DNA from 2 places in the Glutamicibacter soli genome. Region 2 is predicted to be linked to the other one. Evidence: riboswitches for the same ligand, from Rfam matches in the RefSeq annotation. Region 2 holds a riboswitch; the other holds the start of a gene.
The links. Region 2 has a riboswitch for glycine ahead of cycA (D-serine/D-alanine/glycine transporter). Riboswitches for the same ligand answer to the same signal wherever they lie in the genome.
Positions count from the first base shown of each region.

Region 1: linked by a shared signal. The riboswitch ahead of gcvP (aminomethyl-transferring glycine dehydrogenase) and the one ahead of cycA (D-serine/D-alanine/glycine transporter) in region 2 are both predicted to bind glycine.

Region 1 covers NZ_CM125969.1:2,914,620-2,925,697, forward strand. Annotated here, with positions in the region: gene gcvT (glycine cleavage system aminomethyltransferase GcvT) at 1-713, opposite strand, end outside; gene gcvP (aminomethyl-transferring glycine dehydrogenase) at 724-3,570, opposite strand; glycine riboswitch at 3,736-3,833, opposite strand; gene ACTX90_RS13845 (SGNH/GDSL hydrolase family protein) at 3,940-4,728, opposite strand; gene ACTX90_RS13850 (serine hydrolase domain-containing protein) at 4,739-5,896, opposite strand; gene ACTX90_RS13855 (APC family permease) at 6,159-7,601, shown strand; gene ACTX90_RS13860 (RNase H family protein) at 7,689-8,579, opposite strand; gene ACTX90_RS13865 (putative periplasmic lipoprotein) at 8,696-9,007, shown strand; gene ACTX90_RS13870 (glutathione S-transferase C-terminal domain-containing protein) at 9,023-10,141, opposite strand; gene ACTX90_RS13875 (NADPH-dependent FMN reductase) at 10,279-10,854, opposite strand; gene ACTX90_RS13880 (MarR family winged helix-turn-helix transcriptional regulator) at 11,014-11,078, shown strand, end outside.
Region 2 covers NZ_CM125969.1:3,281,513-3,292,590, reverse strand. Annotated here, with positions in the region: gene ACTX90_RS15625 (CGNR zinc finger domain-containing protein) at 1-269, opposite strand, end outside; gene ACTX90_RS15620 (EamA family transporter) at 399-1,370, shown strand; gene ACTX90_RS15615 (4a-hydroxytetrahydrobiopterin dehydratase) at 1,380-1,706, opposite strand; gene ACTX90_RS15610 (APC family permease) at 2,127-3,575, shown strand; gene ACTX90_RS15605 (dihydrofolate reductase family protein) at 3,671-4,234, opposite strand; gene ACTX90_RS15600 (GMC family oxidoreductase) at 4,466-5,995, shown strand; gene cycA (D-serine/D-alanine/glycine transporter) at 6,084-7,577, opposite strand; glycine riboswitch at 7,791-7,899, opposite strand; glycine riboswitch at 7,900-7,998, opposite strand; gene ACTX90_RS15590 (MarR family winged helix-turn-helix transcriptional regulator) at 8,265-8,717, shown strand; gene ACTX90_RS15585 (FUSC family protein) at 8,714-9,757, shown strand; gene ACTX90_RS15580 (M20 family metallo-hydrolase) at 9,836-11,078, opposite strand, start outside.

The sequences.
Region 1 (11,078 bases), 370 kb from region 2:
TCGCGTGCGGCCAGGCCGCACGGAACCAGCTCATGGTCCTTGCCGATCTCCACGATGGTGTCCCACAGGCCGGCGGCGTCGGCGTTCTTGATGATCAGCTCGAAGCCATCCTCGCCGGTGTAGCCGGTGCGGGCCAGGATGGCGTCCACCCCGCCGAGCTTCGTGTAGGCGGCCGAGTAGTACTTCATCTCGGTGACGATAGCTGCGCCGGCCTCGTCGGCGGCGAGCTTGGCCACGATGGCCTCGGCGTTCGGTCCCTGGACCGCGATCAGCGATTCATCAGCGGAAGCGTCCTGCACCTGCGCGTCGAAGCCCTCGGCGCGCTTGGCCAGCTCGGCGGCGACCACCGGGGCGTTGCCGGCGTTCGGCACCACCAGGTACTTTTCGTCTTCCATGCGGTAGACGATCAGGTCGTCGATGATCTTGCCAGCTTCGTTCAGGATCAGCGAGTACTTGGCCTTGCCGACCTTCATCAGGGCGAAGTTGCCGGCCAGCGCGGTGTTCAGCGCGCTGGCTGCCTGCGGGCCGGAAACCCAGACCTCGCCCATGTGGGACAGGTCGAACAGGCCCGCGGTGGAGCGCACCGCCTTGTGCTCTGCCAGTTCCGAACCGTACTTCAGCGGCATGTCCCAGCCGCCGAAGTCGGTGAAGCTCGCGCCCAGGGCTTCGTGCTTGCCGTGCAGCGCGGTGTGCTTGGTGATGGTTTCAGTCATTGCGATGTTCCTAGACTTCGAAGGCTTCTGGAGCAGGGCAGGAGCAGATGAGGTTGCGGTCGCCGCCGGCGCCGTCGATGCGGCCCACCGCAGGGAAGTACTTGTCCACCTTGAGGCTGGCGACCGGGAAGGCTGCCTGCTCGACGGTGTACTTGCGGTCCCAACCACTGTTGACCACTGCCGCCACGGTGTGCGGGGCACGGCGCAGCGGGGATTCGGCCAGCTCGTAGACGCCGGCCAGCACTTCTTCCATTTCCTGGCGGATGGTGATCATGGCTTCGATGAAGCGCTCGATCTCTGCCAGGTCCTCCGACTCCGTCGGCTCCACCATCAGGGTGCCGGCGACCGGGAAAGCCAGGGTCGGTGCGTGGAAGCCGAAGTCGATCAGTCGCTTGGCCACGTCTTCTGCGGTGACGCCGGTCTTGGCGGTGACTTCGCGCAGGTCCAGGATGCACTCGTGCGCAACCAGTTCCTTGTTGCCGGTAAACAGGATCGGGAAGTGCTCATTCAGGCGCTTGGCGATGTAGTTCGCGTTCAAGATCGCGTGCTTGGTGGCGCTGGTCAGGCCCTCGCTGCCCATCATCGCGATGTAGGCCCAGGAGATCGGCAGCACACCGGCCGAGCCGAAGGCGGTGGCGACCACTGGCACGCCGTCGCGCTCGGAGTAGGTGCCCGAGGCGTCGCCCGGCAGGAACGGCACCAGGTGCTCGCCCACGCCGATCGGGCCGACGCCCGGACCGCCGCCGCCGTGCGGGATGCAGAAGGTCTTGTGCAGGTTCAGGTGCGAGACGTCGCCGCCGAACTTGCCCGGCTGGGCGAGACCCACCAGGGCGTTCATGTTCGCGCCGTCGATGTAGACCTGTCCCCCGGCGTCGTGGATCTTGCCGCAGACCTCGCGCACGTCGGCGTCGTACACGCCGTGGGTGGACGGGTAGGTGATCATGATCGCGGCCAGCACGTCCTTGTTGGCCTCGATCTTGGCATCCAGGTCGCCGGCGTCGATGGTGCCGTCGGCTGCGGTCTTGACGACCACAACCTTCATGCCGGCCAGCACTGCCGAGGCGGCGTTGGTGCCGTGGGCCGAGGCGGGGATCAGGCAGACGTTGCGCTGCGACTCGCCGCGCGAAGCATGGTAGTCGGAGATCGCCAGCAGGCCTGCGTACTCGCCCTGGGACCCGGCGTTCGGCTGGATGGAGACGCCGGCGTAGCCGGTGATCGCGGTCAGGCGGCCTTCCAGGTCGGTGATCAGCTCGCGCCAGCCGGCGGTCTGCGCTGCCGGGGCGTACGGGTGGATGGAGGCGAACTCAGGCCAGGTGATGGATTCCATCTCGGCGGCCGAGTTCAGCTTCATGGTGCACGAGCCCAGCGGGATCATGGTGCGGTCCAGGGCCAGGTCGCGGTCCGAGAGGCGGCGCAGGTAGCGCATCATCTGGGTCTCGGAGGAGATGGTGTTGAAGATCGGGTGGGTCAGGTAGGCGCTGGTGCGCACCTGGCCCTCGGGGATCTCGAAGCCTTCCGGTGCTGACAGTTCCACGCCGAAGACGCCGGCCAGGGCCTTGACGGTGGCGGAGGTGGTGGTCTCGTCGGTGGAGATGCCGACCTGGGTGCCGGAGACCTTGCGCAGGTTGATGCCTGCATCGTTGGCCTTGGCAATGACTTCCTCGGCGTCCTTGACGGTCACGACCACGGTGTCGAAGAAGGCCTGCGATGCCAGTTCGAAGCCGCCGGCGACCAGGGAGCTGGCCAGCACGCGGGCGTGGTTGTGGGCGCGGGTGGCGATCTGCTTCAGGCCTGCAGGGCCGTGGTAGACGGCGTACATCGAGGCGCAGATGGCCAGCAGCGCCTGGGCGGTGCAGATGTTGGAGGTGGCCTTCTCGCGGCGGATGTGCTGCTCGCGGGTCTGCAGGGCCAGGCGATAGGCGTTGGTGCCGGCGTCGTCGGTGGAGACACCCACCAGGCGGCCCGGCATGGAACGCTCAAGTCCCTTGGCCACGGCCATGTAGGCGGCGTGCGGGCCGCCGAAGAACAGCGGCACGCCGAAGCGCTGGGTGTTGCCGACCGCGATGTCGGCTCCCTGCTCGCCCGGGGCAGCGATCATGGTCAGCGAGAGCAGGTCGGCGATCACGGTGACCATCGCGCCGGCGGCCTTGGCGGCGGCGATGACCTCGGCGTGGTCGGCGATCGAGCCGTCGTTGCCCGGCTGCTGCAGCACGATGCCCGAGATGTCGCCTTCCGGCAAGCCCGCGGACAGGTCGGCGACCTCGACCTCGAAGCCCAGCGCATCGGCACGGCCCTGCACGACCTTGATGGTCTGCGGGAAGATGTTGGAGTCCAGCACGGTCTTGCCGTTGGACTTCTTCTTGTTGGCGCGGCGCATCATCAGCACGGCTTCGGCGGCGGCGGAGGATTCGTCCAGCAGCGAGGCGTTGGCGATCGGCATGCCGGTCAAGTCCATGACCATGGTCTGGAAGTTCAGCAGGGCTTCGAGGCGGCCCTGGGAGATCTCAGGCTGGTACGGGGTGTAGGCGGTGTACCAGGCCGGGTTCTCGACGATGTTGCGGCGGATGACTGCCGGGGTGATGGTGTCGTAGAAACCCTGGCCGATCATCTGGGTCTTCATGACGTTCTTGGATGCCAGCTCACGCAGGTGGGCCAGTGCCTCGGTCTCGGTCAGTGCATCCGGGATGTCCAGAGCGGCATCTTGGCGGATGTCGGCGGGAACTGCCGTGTCGATCAGCTCGTCCAGGCTGTTGTAGCCAAGGGTCTGGAGCATGGTCTCGACGTCGGACTGACGCGGGCCGATATGGCGGGACACGAATTCGCTGTTCGTGTTAGCAGAAGTCTGCGTGATGGTCATGGTGCAGGTGTCTCCATGGGGATCTGTCTTGGCGCATGCCAAAGGAAGGTCGCTGTCCCTCCCCATCCCTGTTGCACAACCTGAGAGTTTTACGCAGCCGGCCTACCAAACCGGTTGCTTGCACCTTCGGTGAACCGGAACAGGCCGGTTACTTTCCAGAGTTGCCTCTTGATGGCGGTACGGGTGCCTGAGAGTTTCCTGGGGAGGAATTGCTCCTACGGCGCCCGTCCATGGTGTGAACGGGACTCTCCCGCCATCCTTCTATGGCGTCGGTTGCGGGCCAATGACCCACAACACACCTCCCATGGTACCCGCCCCGGGGCCAACTGCAAACAATCTTTCGGCCCCGGAGCCCCTGCATGACGCGCGCTAGCTGCTTTCCGCGCCCAGCCGGATGTAGTCCGGGTATTTTGCGCTCAGGCTGTCCCCCGAGGAAGTGCCTGTCAGGCGGCGTTTGACCCATGGAGCCAGGTATTCCCGGGCCCAGCCGAGGTCCTGGCGCAGTTTCTGACCGCGGGCGTTCACCGCAGCCGCTGGCAGCACCGGAACTTCGATGTCGGAGGACCAATTGCCCTCGGTGACGCCATGGGTTCCGAGCACGTCCAGCACCTTGGCGGCCATGAGCGTGTGGCCGGCGGTGCCCATGTGCAGGCGGTCCACGGCCCAGTAGCGCACGTCCGAGAATTCGCGCCAACGCCAGTAGTCGGCGACCAGCGTGTTGTAGCGGTCGGCGATCTCGCGCACCTTTTCGTTGTAGATCGCGGTGCGCGGGCGGGTCTTGGAGAACAGCGGCGAGTCGACGGTGTCGAAGCCGGTGAACAGCAGCACGGTGATCCCGGCATCGGCGAAGCGCTTGACCATGCTGTCGTAGCTGCGCATCAGCGCCTCGAGGTCGGCCTTGGGCCGCAGGATGTCGTTGCCGCCGGCGTAGAGGGAGACCACGTCGGGCTTCATGGACAGCGCCTGGTCCATCTGCTGGTTGATCACCTGCCCGATCTTCTTGCCGCGGATCGCGAGGTTCGCGTATTCCCAGTCGCCGCGGGCGCACAGCACCTCGGCCACCCGGTCCGCCCAGCCGCGCACTTGGTTGGGGCGCAGCGGATCGTCGTCGCCAACGCCTTCGGTGAAGGAGTCCCCCATTGCCAGAAACTTTGCCATGCTCTTCCTCCTAGCCCTTGGCCTGCATCATTTTGCCGATAACCACCTGGCGCGCCAGCTGGCTGAGCTGCACGCCCGTGGAAATGCTCTTCTCGCCCTCGTTGCGCGACGGAATGTAGGCGAAGCCGAGCTGGTAGGCCGGATCGGCGAAGGCCAGCGAGGAGTTCGCCCCGTCGTGGCCGTAGGCGAAGATCGAACCATAGTCGTTGCGGGCGGTGGCCTTCATGAATCCCAGGGCAAAGGCCTGGAGCAGCCCGTTGGTGCGGTCGTGCCCGTAGACGAGCTCCGCGGATACCCGGGACCAGGTGTCCTCGCTCAGGAACCCCCGGGCGGCGCCAAGTGAGGGCACCGGGCCGAAGGAGGCCGCGTAGATGGCCGCCAGCGACTGGGCATCGGCGACGCCGCCCATGGAGGCCGGGCCGAGCCTGCGGACCTGCCGGGAGTTGGCCAGCTCGTGCCAGTTGTAGACCGGACCGCTGTCCAGCGCGAACCCGGAGGCCGAGTTGACTGCCAGGCCTGCCGGGGAGAAGGGGTCGAAGAATGCCGGTTCGGCCGGGGCGGCGGGGAGCACGTCACGGTAGCGCGGTTCCAGCGAGTCGTCCTGCCCGATATACGCGTCCACGCCCAGGGGCTTGCGGATGCGTTCCTCGAAGACCTCTTTCAGCTCTTTGCCGGTGACCCGGCGGACCAGTTCCTCCATGAGCACACCCATGGTGATGGCGTGGTAGCCCACGATGTTCTGGCCCAGCGGCCAGATGCTCGGCATGGTGGCGAGGATCTTGGCATATTCCGAGGAGTTCAGCAACACCTGACTGGGCACCCCGCCGGGGACGCCCAGCACTCCGGCCTGGTGGCTGAGCACTTCCCCGACGCTCAGTTTGCCCTTGCCGTGGGTGCCGAATTCGGGCCAGTAGTCGGTGATCGGGGCGACCGGATCGATCAGCCCGTCCTGGACCAGCAGGGCGATGACCAGTGCGCTGAGCCCTTTGGTGCAGGAGAACACGCAGGTGAGCGCATCCCCCGAAAGGTGCTCCCCCACGCTGTGGCTCAACACCAGGGCGCCGCGGTGGTACACGGCCAGCTGCGCCGAGTAGCCGTCCTCCACTGCGGCACGGCCCTGCAGCGCCTGCGCGAGCGGGGCAAAGTCGTCAGTTATGACCGATTCCATCTAAATCCTTCGAAAGCATGTCTCTTTGCAACTAACACTAGTAGCCGCAGCGGAAATTCGCGTTCTCCGGCGAAATCATGCCTGAACCATAAGTTCCTCAAAGAGCCATTCTCAATAAACGGAGGAATAACCTCCGAAAAGGCCGGAACGACAAGCATTTATTGCTGTTAGCATAGTGATCGATTTCGCCCATTGAATAGACGACGACAAAATATGTCGCATTCTTCAGCTCGAATCGAAGATTGGAAAGGCTCATCCGCCTATGACTGCAACCCGAGAAGACTCAACTCCAGGCGGACAACCCGCCGAACTCAAGCGGGTCATCGGCCCCAAACTCCTGATGTTCCTCATCATCGGCGACATCATCGGCGCAGGCATCTTCGCGATCACCGGCAAGGTCGCCGGACAGGTCGGCGGCGCCGCCTGGCTGCCGTTCCTGATCGCCTTCGCCATTGCGACGCTGACCGCCTTCAGCTACATGGAGCTGGTCACCAAGTATCCCCACGCGGCGGGCGCTGCTTTGTATATTCACAAGGCTTTCGGCATCCATTTCGTCACCTTTCTGGTGGCCTTCACGGTGGCCTGCTCCGGCATCACCAGCGCCGCGACCTCGGCCACCCTGGTTGGGCAGAACCTGCTGATCGGCTTCGGCCAATTCATCGAGGGCGTGCCGACCACACCCGAAGCCGGTATGTTCGCCGCCATCGCGATCATCGTGATCCTGGCCCTGATCAACCTGCGCGGCGTCGGGGAATCGGTCAAGTTCAACATGGTGCTCACGGTGATCTCCCTGGGCATCATGGCAGTGATCATCTCCATCGGCATCGGCGCCATCGCCAGCGGCCACGGCGACATCAGCCGACTGGTGGTCTTCGAGGCCCCCGAGGACCGCAGCCTGTTCGCAGCGGTCACCATGGGCACCGCCATCGCGTTCTTCGCGATGGTCGGCTTCGAGGATTCGGTGAATCTGGTCGAGGAAACCAAGAACCCCAACAAGACCTTCCCGCGCATCATGCTCATCAGCCTGGGCATCTGCGCCGTGATCTACATGCTCGTCGCGGTCACCATCATCATGGTGATCCCCACCGGCGACCTGCTGAACCCGAAGAATCCTGACGCGGGCATCCTGCTCGATGTCGTGCGCATCGGCGCCCCGGGCCTGCCGGTGGACGCGATCTTCCCGTTCCTGACGGTCTTCGCCGTGGTCAACACCGCCTTGATGAACATGCTCATGGCCAGCCGCCTGCTCTACGGCATGGCCCGCCAGGGTGTGCTGCCGCAGGTGCTGGGCAAGGTGCATTCCAAGCGTCGCACCCCGACGCTATCGATCATCTTCACCACGCTGCTGGCCATCGCGCTGGTGGTCTACGTGAACCTGGATACCGAAAGCGGGATCGTCGGCTCGCTCGGCGGCACCACCGCCCTGTTGCTGCTGGTGGTCTTCACGATGGTCAATATCGCACTGCTGGTGCTGCGCCGCGACAAGGCGCCGGAGGATTCCTTCCGCGCACCGACGATCATCCCGATCCTCGGCGCCGCCACCAGCGCTTTCCTGATCGGGCCATGGGCCCGCTCGCGCGCGGACTGGGTGCAGTATGAGATTGCGGGGCTGCTGCTGGCCCTTGGCGTCGCGCTCTGGGCGGTCAACTGGCTGGCCAACCGCATCAACTACAAAAAGGGCAACATCTCCTCGGGGCACTTCTAGCAATCCGCCCCGGCAAAACGGCAAAGGCACGAACCGTGCGGGGTTCGTGCCTTCGCCGTTTGGGGCGGGATGCCCATCGCCTTGCGGCTACTGCTGGACGGTTTCCTGGCGGAAGCGCAGCTTCCAGCCGCTCTCGGTGCGCTGCCACCATGAGGAGACCACGAGGATCGTCGAGCCCTCGACCTTCATGCGGTAGGCCAGCAGGGCCAGATCCCTGTCGACCTCGCGGGCGGTGAGCACCTGCACCTCGCCGGTGGCAGGCAGCTGCGCCCCGGCTTCGAGCTGGGTGCGCACCGTGGCGACATCCAGCAGCCCGCCACCGCGGGTGACTTCCTGGTATCCCGGATGCAGGAAATCGCTCAGCTCGGCGAAGCTGGTGCGGATCTGCGGGTCGAGGAAGCCCAGTTCAAGTTCATAGATCGTGGCAGCCGTATCCTGGGCGGACTTGGGAGCGGTTGCTTCAGCGGGGGCGGCAGGGGCTGCGGTGGAAGCTGCCGCGGCAGATGCCGCTCCGGCGGTGTAACCGGGGCCCGGGTCCGGCGCAGTGCCTTGCTGGTGCGCGGTGGCGGCGGCACGGGCACGGTCGTCGGCAGCTTCGTTCAGGTCATGCCCGGCGTGGCCCTTGACCCATTCAAAGGTGTACTTGCGGTCCTTGATCGCCGCATCCAATTCCTTGAGGATCTCCTGGTTCAGCACCGGTTTGCCGTCGGCCTTTTTCCAGCCGCGCTTTTTCCATCCCGGCATCCACTTGCTGATGCAGTTGATGGCGTACTGGGAGTCGCACAGGATCTTCAGTTCCTGCTCCGGGTACTGGGCGGTGGCGCGGAAGAGTTCGAGGACCGCCTGCAGCTCGCCCATGTTGTTGGTTCCATGGTCCCAGCCGCCGGAGGCCCAGTTCGCCTCGTCGATGTACCAGGCCCAGCCTGCCGGGCCGGGGTTTCCTAGGGCTGATCCGTCTGCCGCTGCGGTGATCGTCATGGCTTTAATCCTGCCACCTGACCTCCCCCGCCGCCTAAAGAGACGTGCGAAGGCTCCGGAGTCCTTGCGCCGCGCCAACGCCGCGGCGCTGGCGATGGTCCGTAGGATGGTGAACTGTGAAAAAGATTCTGCCGCTCCTCGTTGTTGCGACCCTGGGCCTGGCCGCCTGCTCGGGTCCGTCGCCCGACGACCTGCGCCGCAGCGATCCCGAGGGCAGCACCGCGTGCATCCACTACGGCGGCAGCCTGACCGCCCCGGGCGATATCGGGCAGACGAATCGGCAAAAGGCCGCCGAGCATGGCTCGGCGGCCTCCACCGATTCGATCCGCAACGCGGTATCGACAGATGCATCAGGTCAGCCCGTGATCACCGACGACGAGGCGTTTGCCGCGGCGTGCGAGCAGCAGGGCTTCGACTTCAAGAGGTAGCCCGACCGCTGCCGGCTATTTTCCTTCCAGCGGGTACAGCGGGTTGTGGCCTGCTGCGACGCGTTCCTCGGTGCGGACTTCGCCCGGAGCGGTGCCGCCCAGGAATGGGCCGTTGTCCGCCAGCTCGTCGCGGTTATGGGATTCGAGCCAGTTGGACAGGTCCGGGCCTTTGGGCACGATCTGCGTTGGATTGATGTCCTCGTGGACCTTGTAGTAGTGGTCCTTGATCTGCTCGAAGTCCACGGTGTCGCCGAAGCCCGGGGTCTGGAACAGGTCGCGGGCGTAGCCCCAGAGGTTCGGCATCTCGATCAGCTTGTTGCGGTTGGCCTTGAAGTGTCCGTGGTAGACCGGGTCGAAGCGGGTCAGCGTGGTGAACAGGCGCACGTCGGCTTCGGAGATGTAGTCGCCCATGAGGAAGCGGCGGGTGGCCAGGCGTTCTTCGAGGTAGTCGAGGGTGGTGAAGATCCGGTCGTAGGCGTCCTCATAGGCGGCCTGCGTACCGGCGAAGCCCGCACGGTAGACGCCGTTGTTGACCTCGGTGAAGATGCGCTTGATCAGCGGGAGCATCTCGTCGAGCTGGTCCTCCATGACCAGGTCCGGGGCTCCTTCGCGGTGGAACTGCTTCCACTGCGTGGAGAAGTCCCAGGTGATCTGCGGGTAGTCGTTGGTGACCACCGCGCCGCTGGGGATGTCCACGATGGCCGGGACGGTGATGCCACGGGGATAGTCGGCGAAGCGCTTGAAGTAGTTCTCCTGCAGGCGTTCGGTGCCCAGCACCGGGTCCTTGCCGCCCTCGTCCAGATCAAACCGCCAGCTGCGCACGTCGTGGGTCGGACCTGGCAGGCCCACCGAAATCGCATCCTCCAGGCCCAGCAGGCGGCGCACGATCAGCGTGCGGTTGGCCCACGGGCAGGCGCGGGCGGCCACCAAGCGGTAGCGCCCTGCTTCGACCTGCCAGAGCTGGGCGCCTTCGCCCAGGGCCGCATTCGGGTGCCCGATCTTGCTTACCGGCTCCCCGTGGGAGAACGCCTCCGGCCGCGGATCGGCAACGATGCGGTCCTGGATGTAGTTGGTATCGCGCGTGAATTCACTGCCCGTGACGTACGCGCCCTTGGTTGAATAGTCCTGCGACATGCTCGATCCTCCACAATCTTTGGCTTGGTTGCCCGCTCTGGGGCAAGTTCTCGGGTGATACGGCAAACGGCGGGAAGGCCTGGTACAAGCTTCCCGCCGTTTGCACTTGAACGCTAGGCCGTTCAGGCAGCGTGCAATTAGGCGCTGACGGATGCGGCGGCGCGCACCGAATTCATGGCTTCGGTCCAGGCCAGCAGCTGCTCGAACATCGGCTGCACCGAAGCGGCGCCCTCCGCGGTCGGCTTGAAGTTCGAGAAGTTCTCGAAGTCGGTGAACAGGGAGAACAGGCCGGTCTTCTGCACGTGGGCTACCTGCAGCTCGGAGAGGATGCCGCGCAGGTGCTCGATGGAGCGGGCGCCCAGGGCCGAACCGTAGCCCACCAGGCCGGCGGCCTTGTTGTTCAGCTCGACGTTGATGTAGCTCAGCGCGTTGGCCAGCGCAGGGGAGACCGAGTGGTTGTACTCCGGGGTGACGAAGATGTAGCCGTCGAACTCGTTCATCTTGGCGGCCCAGGCCTTGGCATGCTCGCCCTGGTAGTTCTGGTAGGCGGCCGGGAAGGCTTCGTCCAGCACCGGCAGGTTGAAGTCCGCGATGTCTACAAGCTCGAAGTCGGCGCCGCCAAATGCCTGCGCCTGCTCCAGCACCCACTGGGCAACGCTGATGTTGTTGCGGCCTGGACGAGTAGAACCGGTAACGATGGCGATCTTCGACATAGTATTTTCTCCTTGGGGAAGTTCGTGCGCCGAACTCTTTAGTTGATGCGTCATCAACTCTTGCTAAATCCAACAATACCAGAGATAATTGATACGTCAACAAATGAGCGCGGACCCGCAGCATGCCGGGTACGCCACGTAGAGAAGGAGCGCCCACGGATGGCTGCCGATGAGACCCGCTGGCTCGATGACAAGGAACAGGCCCTCTGGCGGATTATCCGCGA
Region 2 (11,078 bases):
GGCTGGGCGTTAGCGGTACGCAGAATCTGGTTGACGCGGAACACCGCATCTTCCTCGGAGGCCGTCCAGATGCTCTTGAGCTGCGAGCGCAGTTGCCGGATGGAACGCAGCTCCGCTTGGTTGTGGGCGCGGTCCGCGGTGAAATGCTGCGAGTCCAGGAATTCGTCCAGGTCAGCCACGCTGGAAAGCATGTCAACGATCTGCACCTCGGTGTTCAAGAGGTTCACGATGACCTTCAACGAGGCTTCGATATCGGGCGTAAAAGTCATAATTCAGTCCTGAACGAGCTAGCGGATTGACTGTGCTTCAAGCCTAACCGTATCGTCTGGAACATATGTCCCATCTCCGCCGGATCGACATCGAGCCGGCGGAAGTTCTTTGAAAGCACCGCACACTTGATGACTCACCCTGAGGAACCGCTGGATTCCCCTGCCCTGCGCACGGCTGCCCCGCGCGTTTCCAACTCCGCCCGCGGAGTCTGGATTGCGCTGGCGTCCTCGGCGGCGTTCGGCATTTCCGGAACTTTCGCCCGCGGGCTCTTCGAAGCTGGATGGTCGCCGGTCGCCGCGGTGACCGCGCGCATGGCGGGCGCGGCACTGGTGCTGGCGATCCCGGCCATGCTGGCTATGCGCGGCCGCTGGACCCTGCTGCGCACCAACTGGGTGTCGATCTTGCTGTTCGGCCTGTTCGGCGTGGGCGCCTGCCAGTTGTGCTACTTCCTGGCGGTGCAGCGACTGGATGTCGGCGTGGCACTGCTGCTGGAGTACCTGGCTCCGGTGCTGATCGTGCTGGTGCTGTGGGTGCGCCACAAGAAGCGCCCGTCGGTGGCCACGATTGCCGGCACCTTGCTCGCCTTGGGCGGCCTGGTGGCGGTGCTGGACCTGACCGGCACCTCGGACATCGACCCGATCGGCGTCCTGTGGGGGCTGGGCGCGGCGGTTGGGCTGACCGTGTACTTCTTCATCAGCGCCCGGGTGGATGGAGCGTTGCCGCCGATCATGCTCTCCGCCGGAGGCATGGCGATCGGGGCCCTGTCCATGGTCGCGGTGGCCGCCTTCGGCATCCTGCCCATGGAGTTCTCCACCGGCACCGGTTCATTCGCCGGCTACGAAACCCCGTGGTGGCTCGCGCTCACCGGCCTGATCCTGATCTCCACGGTCTTCTCCTACACCACCGGCGTGATGGCGGCGCGGGCGCTGGGTTCGAAGGTCGCCAGCTTCATCTCGCTGACTGAGGTGCTATTCGCGGTGCTGTGGGCCTGGCTGCTGCTCTCTGAGCTTCCCGGCCCGGTGCAGCTGATGGGCGGGTTGCTGATTGTCGGCGGCGTGGTGCTGGTTCGCGTCGACGAGCTGCGCAGCGCCCGGCTGTAGCCCGAACCGTCAGCGGGAGGCGGCGTCGACCGCCAGCCCCTCGAGCTTTGCGGCTTCCTCGGAAATCCGGGCGGCCAGGTCGAAGTCCCGCTTCGCGATGCCGTGGACGCTGCGCAGCGAGATCCCCACGTGGACGGACTCGTAGCGCCAGTCGACGGTCGGGTGGTGGTTGAGCTGTTCGGCGGCCAGCCCGATGACCGCGATGAATTCCAGCGCGGTGGCGGTTGTGTCGAACCGATAGCTGACAGCCAGCGAGCTTTCGCCCAGTTCCCAATCCTGCAGTTCATCCATCAATTGCCACACCTGCACGCGTGGCAACGGCCCGGTTTCCGTCATGGCGATCCTTCCGAAAACAATGTCGCTGATCCAAGGAGCCGCGACGCCCCTTTTTCGGGTCATCGTGGCATGGGTCCACCCCGGAAGCCAACAGGTGTCAGACATTGCACAGGACGAAGCGGGTGCACCGGGATTCGGGTGCCGGAAAACCACGGCTGCTGCCGCCGTCCGGGGCCGGCGCGCCGGGCCTGACTCAGGATGAGTACAAATGAGTGACGAATATTCTCTCATGAGATCGACGGCTGGCCAATTCTGGTGTCGTTCCATGGCCAATACATCGGCCCGCTCACCGATTCTTTTGTACCGCTGGTCGCTTGGTGGCGAATAATCCGTGACTTCGGCCGATTGGGGTGTATCGGCCACGGGATGATTCTTGGCGGTGTTCCAACGCCATCACATGCTTGACTGAAAGGGACGAAGTTGTCCACAACACGTACAAATAAGGATCCGGGACAGGTGTCCCTGGCCAAGACCCTAGGCAACTGGGATGCCCTGGCCCTTGGCTTCGGCGCAATGATCGGATTCGGCTGGGTGGTCCTCACCGGCGGCTGGCTTTCGAGCGCCGGAACCCTGGGAACCATCGTCGCTGTGCTGGTCGGCGGCGGCATCATGGCCGTGGTCGGCCTGACCTACGCCGAGCTGACCGCTTCCATGCCCAAGGCCGGCGGCGAGCACAACTTCATCCTGCGTGCGCTTGGCCCGCGTCCATCCTTCATCGGCTCCTGGGCGATCACCGGCGGCTATGTCACGATCGTGGCCTTCGAAGCCGTGGCGTTCCCGCGCACCGTTGAATACATCTTCCCCGGCATGAGCCAGATCCCGCTGTGGACCATTGCAGGTTTCGAGGTCCACTTGACCTGGGCGCTGGTCGGCGTCCTGGCCGGCATCCTGATCACCTGGATCAACATCCGCGGCGTGAAGCAGGCCGGCGTGGTCCAGACCTTCACCGTGATCTTCCTGCTGGCCATCGGCCTGCTGATGATCTTCGGCTCGGTCACCGGCGGCGAAACCGCCAACATGGAGCCATGGTTCACCCCGGGCATGAAGGGCTTCTTCACGGTGCTGATGGCCGTGCCGTTCCTGTTCATCGGCTTCGACGTGATCCCCCAGTCCGCCGAAGAGGTCAAGATCCCTTCGCGCCAGATCGGCAAGCTCGTGGTCATTGCTGTCATCATGGCGACCCTGTGGTACGTCATGGTGGTGCTGACCACCGCCTCGGCGATGCCGGCCGCGGATCTGGCGAACACCAACATCGCCACCGCCGACGCCTTCGGCGCGCTGTTCAACTCGGATTTGATGGCCAAGATCCTGATCGCCGGCGGCATCGCGGGCATCCTGACCTCCTGGAACTCCCTGCTGCTGGGCGCGTCCCGTCTCGTGTTCTCGCTGGCCCGCTCCGGCATGCTGCCCGACTGGTTCGCCCGCCTGCACCCGAAGTACAAGACCCCGCACAATGCGCTGCTGTTCATCGGCGGCATCTCGCTGGTTGCCCCGTTCTTCGGCGAACGCATGCTGGGCTGGCTGGTGGACTCGGGTGCCCCGAGCATCATCATCGCCTACTTCCTGGTGTCCGTGACCTTCCTGCTGCTGCGCCGCCGGGAACCGCAGATGGACCGCCCGCTGCGCGTGGGCGGCGAAGGCCGCTTTGGCGAGGTCATCGGCTGGGCCTCGGTGCTGCTGACCTTCGGCCTATTCAGCCTCTACATGCCCGGCATGCCGGCGCAGCTGACCTGGCAGCCGTGGCTGATCTTCGCGATCTGGTGGGCCATGGGCGCGCTGTTCTTCTTCAAGGTCCCCGGCGGCATCCCCGCTGGTGTCGACGCCGAAGAAAAGGTGCTCGAAGTCGTCAGGGCACGACGCAAGAAGTAGCGTTTGTCTGGCACTGCGTGCAGGGCGCGTCCGTTCGCGGACGCGCCCTGCACGTATTTCATGCGCAGTTCCCGGCGCTCGGGTGTGCGCGGCTCCTAGCGCTTGACCTCGTAGCACAGACGCATGACCCCGCCGCTGAGCTCCTGGGCGGAGAGCAGTTCCAGATTGGTGCGGGCGAGGCCCGGGGCGAAGTAGGGGGTCCCGCCGCCCAACACTATCGGGAACAGGTTGATCCGGTATTCGTCGATCAGTCCCAGCCGCGCCGCCTGGGCGGCCAGGGCCGCCCCGCCGATGGCGATCTCCGTGTCGCCTCCCTGCGCCTTCAGCGACTGGATCTCCTCGCCCAGGGACCTGGTGGCCAGCCGGGCGTTGCCCTGCACTTCATTCAGCGTGCGGGAGAACACGACCTTGGGCAGAGGGTTCCACAGTGCGATCCAGTCCAGATCCAGCTTTGTGCTTTCCGGGTTGTCCGCGGCGGTCTCCCAGTACAGCATGACCTCGTAGAGCTTGCGCCCCATGAGCTGGACACCGAGATTCTTCGCCTCGTCGATGGAGGCCTGGTAGATGTCGTCACCCGGAACGCTCCAGTCGATTCCGCCATCCGGACCGGTGATGAATCCGTCCATGGACATGGACATTGAATAGGTAACCTTGCGCATTGCCGCCGCCTCTTTCGAAGTTGCTTCCACGGTACGCACCGCTGGGCGCGCTGGAAAGGGCCTGCAGCGCACTGCCAGCATGGGACCCGTCCTGCGCTGGAAGCCAACCCGCGTGCGCTGCAGGCCAATCCCTAAATCCCGAATCCGTAGCAGACTAGGTTCGATATGTGTGACACGGCCAACACCTGGAGCCGACATCGGCGCTGGCCTACACGGGAGAAAAGGGGAATTGTGGAGAACAAAACCGTCATTGTCGTAGGCGCAGGTTCGGCCGGATCGGTGGTCGCGCGCCGGCTCGTGGACGCCGGAGCCAGCGTCACCCTGTTCGAGGCAGGCAACGAGGACACCAACCCCGCCATCCACGACCTCTCGCGCATGGGGGAGCTGTGGCACAGCGAGGACGACTGGGACTACTACACCGCGCCCATGAACGGCACCGCCAGCAAGCCGATGCACCTGCCGCGCGGCAAGGTCATGGGCGGCTCGCATGCGCTGAACGCCACCATCTGGGTGCGCTGCGCCCCGCAGGACTTCGACCACTGGGCCAGCGTCAGCAGCCCCGACTGGGCCTGGGAGAACGTCCTGCCGGTCTACAAGGACATCGAGAACTTCTCCGGAGGCGCCAGCGAGCTGCGCGGCGGCGCGGGCCTGCTTCCCGTGGTCGACAAGTACCCGCTGGACGAGATCCACCAGTCGATCATCGAGGCCGCAGTGCAATCCGGCGTCGAGCACAACCAGGACTACAACGGCCAATCCCTGGAAGGCGTCTCCCAGGAGCAGGTGAACATCGTCAACGGCGAACGCATCAACACCTGGAAGGCCTACCTGAAGCCGGTGCGCGAGAAGCTGCGGATCATCACCGGCGCACAGGTGCACTCGCTGCTGGTCGAGGACGGCGCGGCGGTGGGCGTGCGCTACCGCAGCGGCGGGCAGCTGCACGAGCTGCGCGCGGACGAGGTGGTGCTCAGCGCCGGCGCGCTGGGCTCCCCGCAGATCCTGTTGCGTTCGGGCATCGGCCCCTCGGCGGAGTTGGAGGCCGCCGGCGTCGCTCCGCTGCTGGATGCCCCGCAGGTCGGCAAGAACCTGCACGACCACCTGCTGGCCCCGGTGATCGGGCAGACCACTGCCAAGGACATCCCGGCGCCGCGCACCGGCATCTCGGTGTCGCAGACCCACCTGTTCGCCAAGTCGCGGGAGGATCTGGACGTGCCCGACACCCAGCCGATCTTCTTCTCCGTGCCGATGTACTCGCCGGGCATGGAACCGGTTCAAGGCACGGCATTCACCCTGCACTCGGGCATCATTGCCCCTCACAGCCGCGGCGAGCTGACGCTGTCCGGGCCGTCGCTGGACGACCCGGTGCGCATCGACCTCAACGCGCTGGATGACCGGCGGGACATGGACGCGTTCCTGTTCTCCATCAAGCAGTGCCGCGACATCATGGCGCAGCCGGCGCTGGCTGGGGACTGGGGAGCGGTGGAGGTCTATCCGGGCGCCGAGGTGCAGGACGACGCGGCGCTGGAGGACTACATCCGCAACAACGTGGTGACCTACCACCACCAGGTGGGCACCTGCCGTATGGGCGTCGACGCGCAGGCGGTGGTGGATCCGCGGCTGAAGCTCAACGGGCTGAAGGGCCTGCGGGTCATCGACGCGTCCATTATGCCGCGCATCACCACCGGCAACACCAACGCCCCGGCGGTGCTGATCGGTGAGCTCGGCGCGAAGTTCCTGCTGGAAGACCTGGCCGCGAGCCGGTAGCCGCCGGCCTGTTCTCCCGTGCTGACGCCAAGGGCCTCGCACCGTCATCCCGTGACGTTGCGAGGCCCTCGATGGTTGCCCAAAGGCGCTAGCTGTCGATGCTTTCCTTGGCCTTCTCGGCCTGGGCTGCGCCGGCTGACACGGTGCTGCGGTAGGCGGCCGCCTCGCGGCGCTCGTGGGCGACCTTGCCGGCGTGGGCCAGGCGCAGCGCCTCGTGCTTCGGATCGCGGCGGACCCCCAGGTAGCCGATGCCCAGCCCGATGAACCAGAGCGGGGTGGCGATCAGCGCGACCAGCGTGTCGGCCTGGGTGGTCAAAGCCCACAGGATGAAGACGAAGAATGCCAGCACGACGTACGGCATGAACCGTCCGCCGGGCATCTTGAAGGCGCTGGCGTCATGCAGCTGCGGGCGGCGGGCCCGGTAAGCTAGGTAGCTGAGCAGGATGATCGACCAGACGAACATGAAGCAGAGGGCTGAAATGGTGGTCACCAGCGTGAACACCGCCATCACCGAGTCGCCGCTGTAGAGCAGCGCGACGCCTGCCAGCAGGAACATGCATGAGAACATCAGCGCGTTGCGCGGCACCTTGCGGGAGGAGAGCCGCTCGAACTTCTTCGGGGCGTCGCCTTCCAATGCCAGGCCGCGCAGCATGCGCGAGGTCGAGTAGATGCCCGAGTTGGCGCTGGAGGTGGCGGAGGTGAGCACCACGAAGTTGATGATGCCCGCGGCGCCGGCCAGCCCGGCCAGGGTAAACATGCCGACGAACGGGGATTCCTCGGCGGAGAACAGCGTCCACGGCTCGACCATCATCAACACCAGCAGCGCGCCGACGTAGAAGAACAGGATGCGCAGCGGGATCGAGTTGATCGCCTTGGGCAGGGTCTTCTCCGGGTCCTTGGTCTCGGCCGCGGTGGTGCCGACCAGTTCGATGCCCACGAAGGCGAACACTGCGATCTGGAAGCCGGCCACGAAGCCCATGGCGCCGTTCGGGAACATACCTCCATGCGCCCAGAGGTTGGAGAAGGAAGAGCTGATGCCGTTGTGCTGGAATCCAGTGATGACCATGGCCAGACCCACCACGATCAGCGCACCGATGGCGATGATCTTGACCAGGGCGAACCAGAATTCGGTTTCGCCGAAGGCCTTCACGGTGCTCAGGTTCAGCACCAGCAGCAGGACGATGCAGGCCAGGCCCGGGATCCACAGGGGCAGGTCGCCCCACCAGAAGGCGACGTAGTGCGCGATGGCCACGACATCCGCGATGCCGGTGACAACCCAGCAGAACCAGTAGGTCCAGCCTGTGAAGAAGGCGGCCCAGGGGCCGAGCAGGTCGCCGGCGAAGTCGGCGAAGGTCTTGTAGTTGAGGTTGCTCAGCAGCAGCTCGCCCATGGCGCGCATGACGAAGAAGAGCATGAAGCCGATGATCATGTACACGAAGATGACCGAGGGGCCGGCGACGGCGATGGTCTTGCCGGAGCCCATGAACAGGCCGGTGCCGATGGCGCCGCCGATTGCGATGAGCTGGATATGGCGATTGGAGAGTCCGCGTTCGAGCTTGGGGGCAGAGCTGGTTGAGCTCATTCAGGCGCCTTCCGGGAGTGGGGGATCCCGCACCCGACGCAATCCGGGACAAGCCGGTGGGCCTGTCCGCGGACAGCGCTACCTTCGAACACGCGCATCGTGGTGTTCTCCTGTTTTCGGCCGCATAAGGCTCAAGCGCTCAAAGCAAGTGCCTGCCGCGACCACGGGGGAGCATCATGGGCGTGCCCGCGAGTGCGGCACTGTTCTGATGTTCCTCCCCAATCTGTTTGCGTACCTGAGAGTTTTCACTTCGCGCCGAATACTGGGCGAAGCCTGCTCCTTCGGTGAGCGCGACCTTCATCGCGCTACTTTCCAGATGTGCCTGTTCGTGGCGGTACGGGGGCCTGAGAGTTTCCCGGGGAGGAATTGCTCCTACGGCGCCCGCCCTTGGTTCAGGACGGGGCTCTCCCGCCACGCATCAATGGCTGTTTGGTGACTGCCATCACAGTATGCCTTGGAAACGTGAAGCGATGCAAATTGAATCTGCCGGAAAATCGTCGTAAAGCCTCAAAAGGTCCTTTCGAAAATCCTTATTGACAAGTGCGTTTCAATTCCGTCTTGTGGCTTAAAGTTTGAAACGGCGCAACGCTTAATATGAGACCCCAGGTTCCCGCCCCTGGGTCGCGTTCGGGGCGGCAATCTGTACCGCTATGAAATCATTTCATCGTGAAATGATATTCTCGGTGGGTGAATGAACAGAAACCGCCCCAATTCCAATGGAACTCCTTGAGTTATCTGGCGACCCGGGTTGGGCGCGTGGGTACCACGGCGCTCGGTGCGCTCATGGACGCCGAGGGGCTGACGCGCCACCACTTCACGATCATCAGCGCACTGGAAGAGTCCGGCGCGATGTACCAGAACGACCTGGCCGACCGGGCCAATATCAACCGCGGCCATATGGTCGCCTACCTCGACCGGCTGGAAGCGCACGGTACGCTGCAGCGCACCGTGGACCCGGCGGATCGCCGCCGCCGGCTCATCGAGCTGACCGCTGAAGGGCGTCGTTTTGCGGACCGTGCCGTCGAAGCGGCCCGCGAAGGCGAGGAGAAGATCTACAGCGTGCTGGATGCGGCCCAGCGCGACCAGCTGCGCGGCCTGCTGCAGCTGGTAGTCGCCAGCGAGGAGGAAGCTCGCCCGTGATTGCCCACGCACAACAGATCTGGAAGCACAGCGTTGCCGTCGCCCCGCGCATGCCGGCGTTGCGGCCCGCGGCCCGGGCCACGTTCTGCTTGGCGGTGCCGCTGCTCATCCTCGCCAGCCTGGGACGGATGGATTGGGCGATGTATGCAGGGTTCGGCGCCTTCTGCGCAGTCTTCGGCCGCTACGACAACTACGCGGTCCGCTTCTGGCAGCAGCTCAGCTGCGGCGCGGTGCAGGTAGCATCCATGCTGCTGGGCACGCTGTTCTCCTTTCTCCAGACGCCGTTCATCGTCGATGCACTTGTCTTGGCCGTGATCGCCTTCGGCTCCAATCTGGTGTCGCGCGGGGTGCGCTGGCTTCCGCCGGGACCGATCTTCGCGGTGTTCGCCGGCGGTGCCTGCCTCTCGGTTCCGGCAAGCGGCGAAAGCTTCATCGGGGTGCTGCTGGTCGGTGCGGGCACCGCATTGTTCAGCCTGCTGGTCATGCTCGGGCTGTCGGCCCGACGCGGCCGACTGGCGGCCGCGCTGAAGGCGGAACCCACCTGGGCGCCGACCGAGAAATCGGTCCATGAATCCGTGCGCATGGGCATCGCCGTCTTGTTGGCCGGTGTCGTGGCCTATCTTCTTGGGGGAGACCACTGGTACTGGGCGAGCCTTGGCGCAATTTCCGGGGTGATGGGGGCAACCGTCCACAGCCGGGTTGCCCGGGCCCTGCAACGCTGCGTCGGAACCTGCATCGGCGTGCTGCTGACCTGGGCGGTGTTCGTCTTCGAACCCAATCTCTGGGTGCTGCTTGCGGTGGCGCTGGTCGGCCAGTTCTGCATCGAGGTCGTCATCCTGCGCAATTACGCGGTGGGCATGGTCTTCATGACCATGGTCGCGCTGCTCATGGTGCACCTCGCCAGCCCCGAGGATCCCATGGTGCTGCTGGTTGACCGGGTCACCATGACGGTGCTCGGGGCGGCCACCGGTGCGGCGCTGAGCGTGGCGATCGGCATCGTCGTGGGTCAGCAGAAGCACGTCGAGCAAAAGCAGAACTAAGACCGCGTGGGAGAAGCCATTCCAATTGGCGCCCCAAAAACGAGTTTAAGGGCGCCAATATTCGTCGCCGAGCATGATCTACTGAGACTGCCCGGTTGCAGAGACAAGGAGCGCATCCGCTGGAACGAATTGGCCTTGTACAACGCGATGAAGTACTTCGGCGAGAAGATCTAGTCCAGCTAGCATGTCCTTGTCGTGTGTCAGCTCGCGTTCATTGTGGCTGATACCCTCCACGCTGGGGACGAACAACATGATGGTTGGGACAATGTCTTTCATATTCGTTGAGTCGTGCCCGGCCAGTGTCCGGACTACCCCATGCCGGAGGCCCAGGGATTGCGCTGCGTCGGCAGCCAGCTTGAGTCCCGCCTGATCGTAGGCTTTTGCAGCCCAGACATGCTCAGCACCCCGTTCGATGCTGACATTTGCCAGCTTTTCGATTCGCTTCACACGGGAGCGCAGATCCGCATCCGCTGCGGCTAGTACGTCAGCATCGGTAGATCGAAGATCCACCAGAAGATTTACACGACTAGCTACAACCACGGGCGAGTTGGGGTACACGGAGAATTCGCCGCAGGAGGTGATTACCATGTGTTCATCGGTGGAATGTTCCAAAGCGACCTCTCGCGCAGCGACGACGAGCGCGCTGGCACCAAGCAAGGCATCTTGTCGGTCTGCAATGATGGTAGCTCCGGTATGCGCTTGCTCCCCGTGAACTATGAATTCGTACTTGTTTGCACCCCAGGTCGATTCGACCAGCCCTATGTCTAGCCCCTGGTCTTCCATAGAGCGTCCTTGCTCAATGTGGATCTCTACGTATGCAACCACCTCGATCTCAAAATCACCTATGGTTCCAATTGATTCGAGAGCTTCGCGAACACTCACACCGTGAGGATCAGTTGTTGCCAGAACCTGCGGGGCTGGAAGCTTACCCGTAAAAACTGCGCTACCCATCATGGATGGCTTGAAACGACAGCCTTCTTCGTTAAACCAGTTGACGACAACAATATTGAATTTCGCTGATTCGTTGTCTTGTATGGTTTCACGCACGCGTAATGCAGCGTGGGCCCCTGCCAAAACGCCATACGCGCCGTCGAAACGCCCTGCCAATGGCTGTGAATCAAGGTGCGATCCCACAGCGATCCATGGAGCTCCTGGAGATAGTTCCAGTAGGGAAAACTGGTTGCCCACGTTGTCATAGTGGACGGAGAACCCGTGGCCCTCCACTAGCCCACGGAACCAGTTTCGATTTTGTCCGTCTGCCGTCGTAGCTGCCTGTCGGTCAACGCCACCACCAGGTGTGGCACCGTTGCGGCTCATTGAA